3 regions of the Neisseria sp. SLRRB23 genome follow, and region 2 is predicted to be linked to each of the others. Evidence: predicted binding sites of a transcription regulator. Region 2 holds the regulator's gene; each other region holds the start of a gene.
What was found. Region 2 encodes sigma-54, which starts transcription at its own class of promoters, with help from an activator protein. Its sites were predicted from a motif close to CTGGCACGCTTCATGCTT; they were not measured.
Positions count from the first base shown of each region.

Region 1: ACRPFF_RS01905 (pilin) is a predicted target of sigma-54. The motif match lies at 1,337-1,354, and genes of this name have one in related genera.
Region 3: ACRPFF_RS10120 (acyl-CoA dehydrogenase family protein) is a predicted target of sigma-54. The motif match lies at 1,725-1,742, and genes of this name have one in related genera.

Region 1 is NZ_JBPBFH010000005.1:7,037-10,317, reverse strand. Features, by position in the region: gene ACRPFF_RS01915 (DUF3079 domain-containing protein) at 1-118, shown strand, start outside; gene ACRPFF_RS01910 (hypothetical protein) at 137-286, shown strand; gene ACRPFF_RS01905 (pilin) at 1,484-1,972, shown strand; gene ACRPFF_RS01900 (hypothetical protein) at 2,159-2,299, opposite strand; gene yccS (YccS family putative transporter) at 2,838-3,281, opposite strand, start outside.
Region 2 is NZ_JBPBFH010000027.1:14,291-17,571, forward strand. Features, by position in the region: gene katA (catalase KatA) at 1-972, opposite strand, end outside; gene rpoN (RNA polymerase factor sigma-54) at 1,315-2,658, shown strand; gene hpf (ribosome hibernation-promoting factor, HPF/YfiA family) at 2,733-3,026, shown strand; gene ACRPFF_RS08175 (hypothetical protein) at 3,048-3,185, shown strand; gene murU (N-acetylmuramate alpha-1-phosphate uridylyltransferase MurU) at 3,254-3,281, opposite strand, start outside.
Region 3 is NZ_JBPBFH010000044.1:7,687-10,967, forward strand. Features, by position in the region: gene ACRPFF_RS10120 (acyl-CoA dehydrogenase family protein) at 218-1,645, opposite strand; gene mfd (transcription-repair coupling factor) at 1,854-3,281, shown strand, end outside.

The sequences.
Region 1 (3,281 bases), on a different contig from region 2:
AAAAGGCGACTGGAGCAACCTCTTGAGCGAGGAGCAGCAAATCGAGCTGGGCTTGAAAGAAGCCCCGAAACCCGCCAAACCCCATATCAAGCTCCCCCTCAAAAACAAAACCGCCTGATTCCCCTTTTCCCTGCCTGTGCCCGCCTTGCACCTGCCTGCCGAATACGGCGACCACAACGGTAATGAGGCAAACCGCCGCCCTTTCCGCCCCGTCGAAAACGGCGGATTTTTTTGCATCAAGGAAACAGCCCGACAGAAATACCGCTTCAACAAAGCCGTGTTGTAACGGCAGACTGATGCCGTCATTCCCGCGCAGGCGGGAATCCAAACCTTAAGGCAGTGGCAATATTTAAAGATTATCTGAAAGTTTGAGGTTCTAGATTCCCGTTTTCACGGGAATGACGAAAGGTTGCGAGAATCCGGCTTGTTCGGTTTCGGTTTTTTTGAGATTTCGGGTAATTTCCAAATCGTCATTCCCACGAAAGTGGGAATCCAGACCTGTCGGCACGGAAACTTATCGGGTAAAAAGGTTTCTCCAGTTCCGAGTCCTAGATTCCCGCTTTCGCGGGAATGACGAAGAGTTGCAGGAATGGCGAAGCTTCAGACGGCATCGTCCCTCACCGTCATTCCCGCGCAGGCGGGAATCCAGACCTTTGGGCGGCGGCAATATTCAAAGGTTATCTGAAAGTTTGAGGTTCTAGATTCCCGTTTTCACGGGAATGACGAAAGGTGGCGGGAATCCGGCTTGTTCGGTTTCGGTTTTTTTGAGATTTCGGGCAACTTCTAAACCGTCATTCCCGCGTAGGCGGGAATCCAGTGTGTTCGGTTTCAGTTGTTTTTGGGTTTCGGGTAATTTCCAAATCGTCATTCCCACGAAAGTGGGAATCCAGACCTGTCGGCACGGAAACTTATCGGGTAAAAAGGTTTCTCCAGTTCCGAGTCCTAGATTCCCACTTTCGTGGGAATGACGGAATGTAGGTTCGTGGGAATGACGGTTTAGGTATTTTTATAGAAAGCCGTAGGGGGGCTGTAGGGTGGGCTTCAGCCCACCAATCCACCAATTCATACCCATCCTACCAACTCACCCACTCCCAACCCATCCCAAAAAAAATGCAAACGCCCCCGCCCCTGACACATTAAACTGACAAAAAACGGCACATGACAAAAAATGTCAGCCAAAAACTGACCAAAAATGTCAAAAGTGACCAAAAACGTCAGCCCTGCGCCGAGCACGCCCTTTTAAAAAATCGCGAAAATAAAACCAAAATAATAAAAATATATTTTAAAAACAATAAATAATAAAAAAATTTAAAAAAATGCAGCGTTTGGCAAGATTTTGGCACGCCGATTGCTGTAAGAAAGACAAGCCGAAAGGCAAAGCAAAAAAGACTGATGGTCAAATACATTACGGGTTTTATAATTTTCCGGCAGATGCCGTAAAACGTTTTATTTTTCACTTAAACTTTAAACTAGGAGTTATCCCATGAAAGCAATCCAAAAAGGTTTCACCCTGATCGAGTTGATGATCGTTATCGCCATCGTAGGTATCTTGGCTGTTGTTGCCCTGCCTGCATACCAAGACTACACTGCACGTGCGCAAGTTTCTGAAGCCATCGTTTTGGCTGAAGGTCAAAAAGCTGCAGTTGCCGAATACTACGCAACCAACGGTCAATTCCCTACTTCTAATACAGATGCCGGTGTTGCTGCAGCATCTAATATCACAGGTAAATATGTTCAGCAAGTTGCAGTTGGTACTGGTGGTGTCATTACCGCAACCATAAAAAGTTCAGGTGTAAACACCGATATCAAATCTAAAACTGTTTCTTTGGAACCTGGTGTGGCTACTGTTGCGACAGGTGGTTCCGGTACTACATCTTCTAACGGTGCCTTCACTTGGAAATGTGGTCCAGGTAAAACTAACGGTGTTGACAAAAAATTCCTGCCTGCTACCTGCCGCGAAACTATCAGCTAATAGTTTAAGTATGGTCGGGGATAAGCCCGATAAGGCAAACAAAATGCCGTCTGAATCTGTTTCAGACGGCATTTTTTATTTCGGAGCTTGTTTTTTTATTCCTGCCTGTCTTTTCCTTGCTCCCGCCGTCCCTTTCCTTATTTCGTCATTCCCGCCACCTTCCGTCATTCCCGCGCAGGCGGGAATCTAGGTCTGTCGGTACAGAAACTTATCGGGTAAAACGGTTTCTTTAGATTTTACGTTCTGGATTCCCGCCTGCGCGGGGATGACGGTGCGGAGGGTGGACGATGCCGTCTGAAACTTCGCCATTCCCATGATTCCCGCCACCTTCCGTCATTCCCGTGCTTACCGCAACCTTTCGCCATTCCCGTCATTCCCGCCACTTTTCGTCATTCCCGCGAAAGCGGGAATCTAGAATCTCTAAAGCTTCAGCTAACCTTTGAATATTGCCGCTATCCCAAGGTCTAGATTCCCGCCTGCGCGGGAATGACGGTTTAGAAGTTGCCCGAAACCTCAAAAAAACCGAAACCGAACAAACCGGATTTCCGCAACATTCCGTCATTCCCGCCACCTTTCGTCATTCCCGTGAAAACGGGAATCTAGAACCTCAAACTTTCAGATAATCTTTGAATATTGCCACTGCCCAAAAGTCTAGATTCCCGCCTGCGCGGGAATGACGGGTCTTTTATCATCTTTAAATATTACTGTCGCCCAAAGGTCTGGATTCTCGCCTGCGCGGGAATGACGGCGGAGCCCGACGGGGTGAAAAAATACAGTTGCTTGTATTTACCCTACACAACGTCTTATTCACTATCTTGCAACCTGCCTAACAATCCGCCCTCTCTTACAAAATGCCGAAATTTTTTCAGGCTGCGTTTTGGGGCTGCCTGTGCGGAATTTGTCGGTAGGCGCGGTAGTAGGGTTCGAGCTGCCGGGCGATGAGTTGGAGCTGTTGGAGGAGAATATGGCTTTGCGCGCCGACGCTTTGCGCGCGCAGGCTGTCAAGTTCGCTACGCAGGCTGTCTAATTCTGCGTCGAAGCGGTCGGGTTCCATGTCGGGCAGGTTTTGGAAGATGTGTGCGGCGTGTTCCGCGGCATGGTAAAACCTGCCTGTAAAGTCGGGGCTGCACTCTTCGTGCATTTCGCTGCGGTATGCGCCGAGGGCGGAGATGTAGCCGGTCAGGGCGTAGCCGGTTTTGAGCAGGGTGAAGCCGGGTTGCAGGCTGCCGGCGAATTTTTCGGGTTCGCCGCTCATGTCGGAGAGGGTGCTGCTGAGGGCGGCGGTGTGTTCGTGGGCGCGGCGGCGGGT
Region 2 (3,281 bases):
AACAAGGTTGCTCGGTGCGAAGGCGGATTGTTCCACATCGGCGAAGAAGTTTTCGGGATTGCGGTTCAACTCGAATTCGCCCACTTCAATCAGCGGATAGTCTTTTTTCGGCCAAACTTTGGTCAGGTCAAACGGATGATAAGGCACTTTTTCCGCATCGGCTTCAGGCATGACTTGGATGTACATCGTCCATTTCGGAAACTCGCCGCGCTCGATGGCTTCGTACAGGTCGCGCTGATGGCTTTCACGGTCATCGGCGATGATTTTTGCGGCTTCTTCGTTGGTCAGGTTTTTAATGCCTTGTTGGCTGCGGAAATGGAATTTCACCCAGAAACGTTCGCCCGCTTCGTTCCAGAAGCTGTAAGTATGCGAACCGAAGCCGTGCATATGGCGGTAGCTGGCGGGAATACCGCGGTCGCTCATGACGATGGTAACTTGGTGCAGTGCTTCGGGCAGCAGCGTCCAGAAGTCCCAGTTGTTTGTGGCTGAGCGCATATTGGTACGCGGATCGCGTTTGACGGCTTTGTTCAGGTCGGGGAATTTACGCGGGTCGCGCAGGAAGAATACGGGCGTGTTGTTGCCGACCACATCCCAGTTGCCTTCTTCGGTATAGAACTTCAGCGCAAAACCGCGGATGTCGCGTTCCGCATCGGCTGCGCCGCGTTCGCCTGCCACGGTGGTGAAACGGGCGAACATCTCGGTTTTTTTGCCGACTTCGCTGAAGATTTTGGCGCGGGTGTATTTGGTGATGTCGTGCGTTACGGTAAACGTACCGAACGCGCCCGAACCTTTGGCGTGCATACGGCGTTCGGGGATGACTTCGCGCACGAAGTCGGCGAGTTTTTCATTCAGCCACAAATCCTGCGCCAGCAGGGGGCCGCGCGGACCGGCGGTCAGGCTGTTTTGATTGTCGGCAACAGGCGCGCCGTTGTTCATGGTCAGATGGGTTACGGGGCATTTGGAGGTAGTCATAGCTCGTGTTCCTTTTCCTTGGTTAATCAAAAGATACGACAAACGGCTTACAGCACGATTTGGCGGAAAGCGTATTCGTAACTGGTTTCTTGGTTGCAATAGATTTCATGAATAGACATTTAGTTTTCCTTTTATTTAAACTATGAAGGCAACTATACGCCAAGATTTTCGCTATTAAAACTATGAAATCGATTTAATATTGTTATAAGCAATCAATATTCTATTTTCGTTTGTTTTTTGTTATCGGAACGAATCAAAATCCCTACATAAAACCATTTATAATAATGTTTCCTGGCATCATCTGCCGCCGACAGGCCAAAAGAATAATTCTCTCGCATTATCATGACGTTACTCGGAATAAAGCTCAAACAGACCCAGCAGCTCAACCAGCGGCTGCAACAATCTTTGCGCGTATTGCAGATGTCGGGTATCGAACTTGAACGCGAGGTCGAAAACTGGCTGTCGGACAACCCCCTGCTCGAACGCAAAGACACGGATGAATTTTCCGATGCCGAATTCAGCCATTACACTGCGCCCGCGCGCCAAATCGGCGGAGACGAAGGCGAAGATATGCTGTCCAACATCGCCGGCGAGCAGGATTTCAAGCAATACCTGCACGCGCAAGGGTGCGAACACCCGCTTTCCGACCAAGAAGCCGCCTGTGTCCACATCCTTATCGATTTCCTTGACGAGCAGGGTTATCTGACCGACAGCATCGAAGACATCCTCGACCATACGCCCTTGGAGTGGATGTTGGATGAAGCAATGCTGCAACACGCGCTGACCGCATTGAAAAAATTCGACCCAGCAGGCGTGGCCGCCGCCGATTTGACCGAATCGCTGATACTGCAGATAGAAAGATTGGGCGAATGTGCTGCCAAACCCGCCGCCCTGCATATCGTCCGAAACGCCCTCGACAGCATTGACGGCAACCGCAGCCAAACCCTCGCACGAATAAAAAAACACCTGCCCCAAACCGACAGCGGCACACTCGAAGCCGCACTCGACCTCATTGCTTCGCTCAATCCCTTTCCCGCCGCCGGTTTTGCCTCGTCCACGCCCACGCCGTATATCCGCCCGGATGTCTGGGTTGAGGAAAGTAAAGACGGCTGGACGGTCAGTTTCAACGAAGACTCCCTGTCTCCTCTGCAAATGAACAGCGAATATTGCGAACTGATGCCGTCTGAAGGCCTCTCGCCCGAATGGAAGGAAAAAATCAGCGAAGCCAGACAACGTATCGATTCGCTCGAATTGAGGAAGGCAACCGTCGTCCTCCTTGCCGAATACATCGTTAAACATCAGGCAGACTTTTTTACTTTTGGCGAAATCGGACTCGTCCCCCTGATGATGAAAGATGCTGCCGCCGAATTGGGTGTGGCAGAAAGTACCGTCTCCCGCGCGGCCAACCAAAAATATTTGTCTTGCCCGCGCGGAGTGTTTGCGCTACGCTATTTCTTCACGCAGGCAGTTCAAATGGAAGAAGGTAAAGAAGCCGTCAGCCAACACGCCGTTAAAGCCGCACTCTCCCAGCTTGTCGGCAGCGAAGACAAACGCAAGCCCTATTCTGACGAGGCACTCGCCAACCTGCTGGCTTTCCGCGGTATGGAGGTTTCCCGCCGCACCGTTGCCAAATACAGGGAATCCCTTGAGATTCCGGCAGCACACAAACGCAAAACCGCAGAATAATTTTTCAACACAATGCTACAACCCGTTTTTCCGTTCCGTCGCCGACGGACAGAACCCACCGAAGGAGCTGTATCATGAATCTGAAAATCACCGGTCTGAATTTTGACGTTACCGAAGCCATCAAAAACCACGTTTCCAAGAAACTGGAGCGCATCAACCGCCACGCTTCGGACATCATTTCTATAACTGTAACGCTGTCTGTGGAAAAAGCTGGCCATAAGGCCGAGGCAGACGTACACCTTGCCGGTAAAGACCTGCACGTCGAGTCCGACGGTCAGGACATGTATGCCGCCATCGACACCCTGACAGACAAACTTGACCGCGCCGTATTAAAACACAAAGAAAAAATCGGAGAAGTCCGCCATTGACCGAAAGTCCGTAACGGCAAAATGCCGTCTGAAACAGATTTCCGTTTCAGACGGCATTGTTTATCCTGCATAACCAAATATGAAGCAAATCCACCTTATCTTGAACCGGTTTTGATGCTCAACACATACCTCCGCGCAACCTGTTCCGAAAACCTTTAAAGATGCAATGCATCAGTTAAGACGGCTGCAATAAGAAAACGGGATGCAAATCCGCATCCCGTTCCGTTTTACTTCCAAGCCCCTGCAACGGCTTGA
Region 3 (3,281 bases), on a different contig from region 2:
TTGAAATTCAACAGTTTCAAGGCTTTTTTATTGCCCTTGCCGAGCCGGTGTATTTTTGAATCTCCCCTGCCCTGCGAGATAACCTTCAAAAATTACGCCATCATCCGTCATTCTTTAAAATTCAATACAAACCTTCATCTGACTCCGACATTGACGATGCCTTAGCATGCCGTCTGAAAGCAACTGCACTTCAACGCCAACCCATACCCAATCATTACTATCCGCAATATCGGCAGTCCAATATGTCTTTGCGGATGTCGTTCAGCAGGAAGGCTGCGGTGTCTTCGTGTTCTGCCTGTACGAAGACAAAGAGTCGGGCGATGATTTTGCCGATGAAGACTTTTTGCAGGGCGCAGGCGTCGGTCAGGGTGTGTTCCTGCAGGAAGCTGCGGATGTCTTCGGGCAAAGTGTAGTCGCGGGCAACGGCGGCAAAGCGGGCATCGGTTTGCAGGCGGTCGAGCAGGGTTTGGTTTTTGTCCAACTTAATGCCTGCTTCTTTTTCTTCGGCGGTAGCGCGGACGAACTGGTCGTAAATTTCGGCATAAAGCATATCGTTCGGACCTTCAAAAATCGTGAAGGGACGGATGTCGATAGCGATATTGCTGGCGGTGTGTCCGCGTTCAAAACCCTTCGCGCCCAAGAGTTTTTGCAACATTTGCGCGGCGGCGTAAGTGTATTCCGTGGCGAGGGTTTTGACGATGTTTGCCTCCATTAATTGATGGGCGACTGGTGCAACGGGCGAAACGGAATGGCAGACGTAGCGGTAAAGAATCTCGGAAACCTGATAGCGGCGTTGGATTTCGCAGCGTTCGTAATCGACGAATTTGATGTCGTTGCAGACGTATCGGTTCAGGTTTTCAAGGATGTATTCCATAATGCCGTGCGTCATGCCGATCAGTTGCAGGCGGCTGCGGATAAAGATGTTTTGGAACGCGCGCAAACCGGCGGCGTCGCTCGGAGAGAGTTTCATGACGGCAGCGGCAGGCATTTGGGCATCAATGTGGTTGACGGCGTAACGGACGGCGCGCAAGCCTTCGGATGTGAGGGCTTCGTAGCGGATGTATTGTTTAGGAACGAGCAGCAGGTTGATGACTTTGGAGAGTTTGCCGTTTTTGCGTTCTTTGGCGGCGACTAGGAGGAAGTCACTTTGCGAGTTGCCCTGCCAGTATTTCGCGGCATTGACGTAAATGGTTTGTTCGTCGGTATATTCGTAGTAGGACTGCATTTCGCGTGCAATCGCCGCACCGGAGGTTTCAGGTTCGGTAATGCCCAAACCGCCGCCCTCGCCTTTGAAAACCATGTCCAAACCTTGCGCGACTTGCGCTTCGTCGCCGAATTCTTGCAGGGGCTGCAACACCAGCGCGCCTTCGATGCCGGTACGCAGGGTAACGGGCACGCCGTAATGCCCCGCAATTCGCAATACTTCCTGAATTTCAAACTGGCTGCCCCTGCGGCCGCCGTGTTTTTTGTCGAGGAAGGACAACAGCAAACCAGCCTGCTTCAAGGCAAGCCATTTGTCTTCGGGCAGGTATTGCATGAGATTGATGCCGTCTGAAAAAATGCGGCGGAATGCGGATTCGATGTGCTTTAAAAAAGCAGCCGTGTCCATGGTTGACGGCTGCGCGCTTGATTCAGTGTGTGTCATCATATTTTCCGGTTAATTTCTATTAACGGACAGTTTTATCAAACCGCTGCCCATAATTTAGAGTTTAGTTTCTAAAATTTACCACAAAGTATGGCAGCTAACAATTCGCTTCACTGTTTTCATGCTAATCAATCTTTCAGACGGCATCAGATTATCGCCATCGTGTTAAAATTGCCGTTTGCCTCCGTATCTAAAATATTTCCGCGCCATGACCTATCCTATTCCCAAACCCCGTGAAAAATCCCGTTGGCTTAATCTGTCTCAAGGCTCGCTGCCGCTGGCTTTGGCGCGTTATCTGCCGCATAAGCGGCTCAAAGTCGTGCTGACCCAAGATGCGGAACAGGCGTTGCGCCTTCAGACGGCATGGCGGTTTTTCCGTCCGCACGATACGGCGGTCTTCCTGCCGGACTGGGAAACGCTGCCTTACGAGCGTTTTTCGCCGCATCAGGATTTGGTGTCGGAGCGTCTGTCGGCGTTATGGCAGATTAAAAGCGGCGCGGCGGACGTGTTGTTCGTACCGGTTGCCACGGCGATGCAGAAGCTGCCACCTGTGCCGTTTCTGGCAGGGCGCACGTTTTGGCTGAAAACGGGGCAGACTTTGGATATAGGCCGTCTGAAAACCGATTTAGTGGATGCGGGCTACAACCATGTTTCCCATGTTGTCGCGGCGGGCGAGTTTGCCGTGCGCGGCGGCATTGTGGATTTATTCCCGATGGGCAGCGAGATGCCTTACCGCATCGATTTGTTCGACGATGAAATCGAAAGCATCAAAACCTTTGACACGGACACGCAGCGCACCATCTCCCCCGTTTCCGAAATCCGCCTGCTGCCAGCGCACGAATTCCCCACCGACAGCGGGGCGCAAAAGATTTTCCGCAGCCGCTTCCGCGAGGAAGTCGACGGTAATCCGAACAATGCCGCCGTGTACAAAGCCGTCAGCAACGGCCACTTCGGCGCAGGCGTGGAATATTATCTGCCGCTGTTTTTTGAAAACGAGCTGGAAACGCTGTTTGACTATATCGGCGAAGATGCGCTGTTTGTCTCTTTGGGCGATGTTCACGCCGAGGCAAACCGCTTTTGGAGCGACGTCAAATCACGTTACGCCATGGCACAGGGCGATGAAACCTATCCGCCTTTGCTTCCACAGCATTTGTATCTCTCTACCGACGTATTCGCAGGCCGTCTGAAAAACTACGGACAAGTTCTGCCCGATGTTTCCGGCAAGGAACACGCCCTGCCCGACCTTGCCGTCAACCGCCAAGCCGACGAGCCGTTGCAGGCATTGAAGGACTTTCAGACGGCATTTGAAGGACGGATTCTGCTGTGCGCCGAAAGTTTGGGACGGCGCGAAACCATGCTCGGTTTCTTGCAGCAAAACGGCTTGAAAGCCAAACCTGTGTCCGACTGGCAGGGCTTTTTATCGGCGCACGAGCCGCTGATGATTACGGTCGCGCCGTTGGCTTACGGATTCAAACTGGGCGGACTGCAATCTTCAAGCCAACAGCAAACTATTCCCACCTCCGAGGGAGAAGGCAAAGCGGTTGCCGACCAAACCGAATTTTCCGCATCCGCAACAAACCCTCTCCCTAGCCCTCTCGCTCAGGAGAGGAAACAAAGTGCAGCCGCCGTTTCAGAC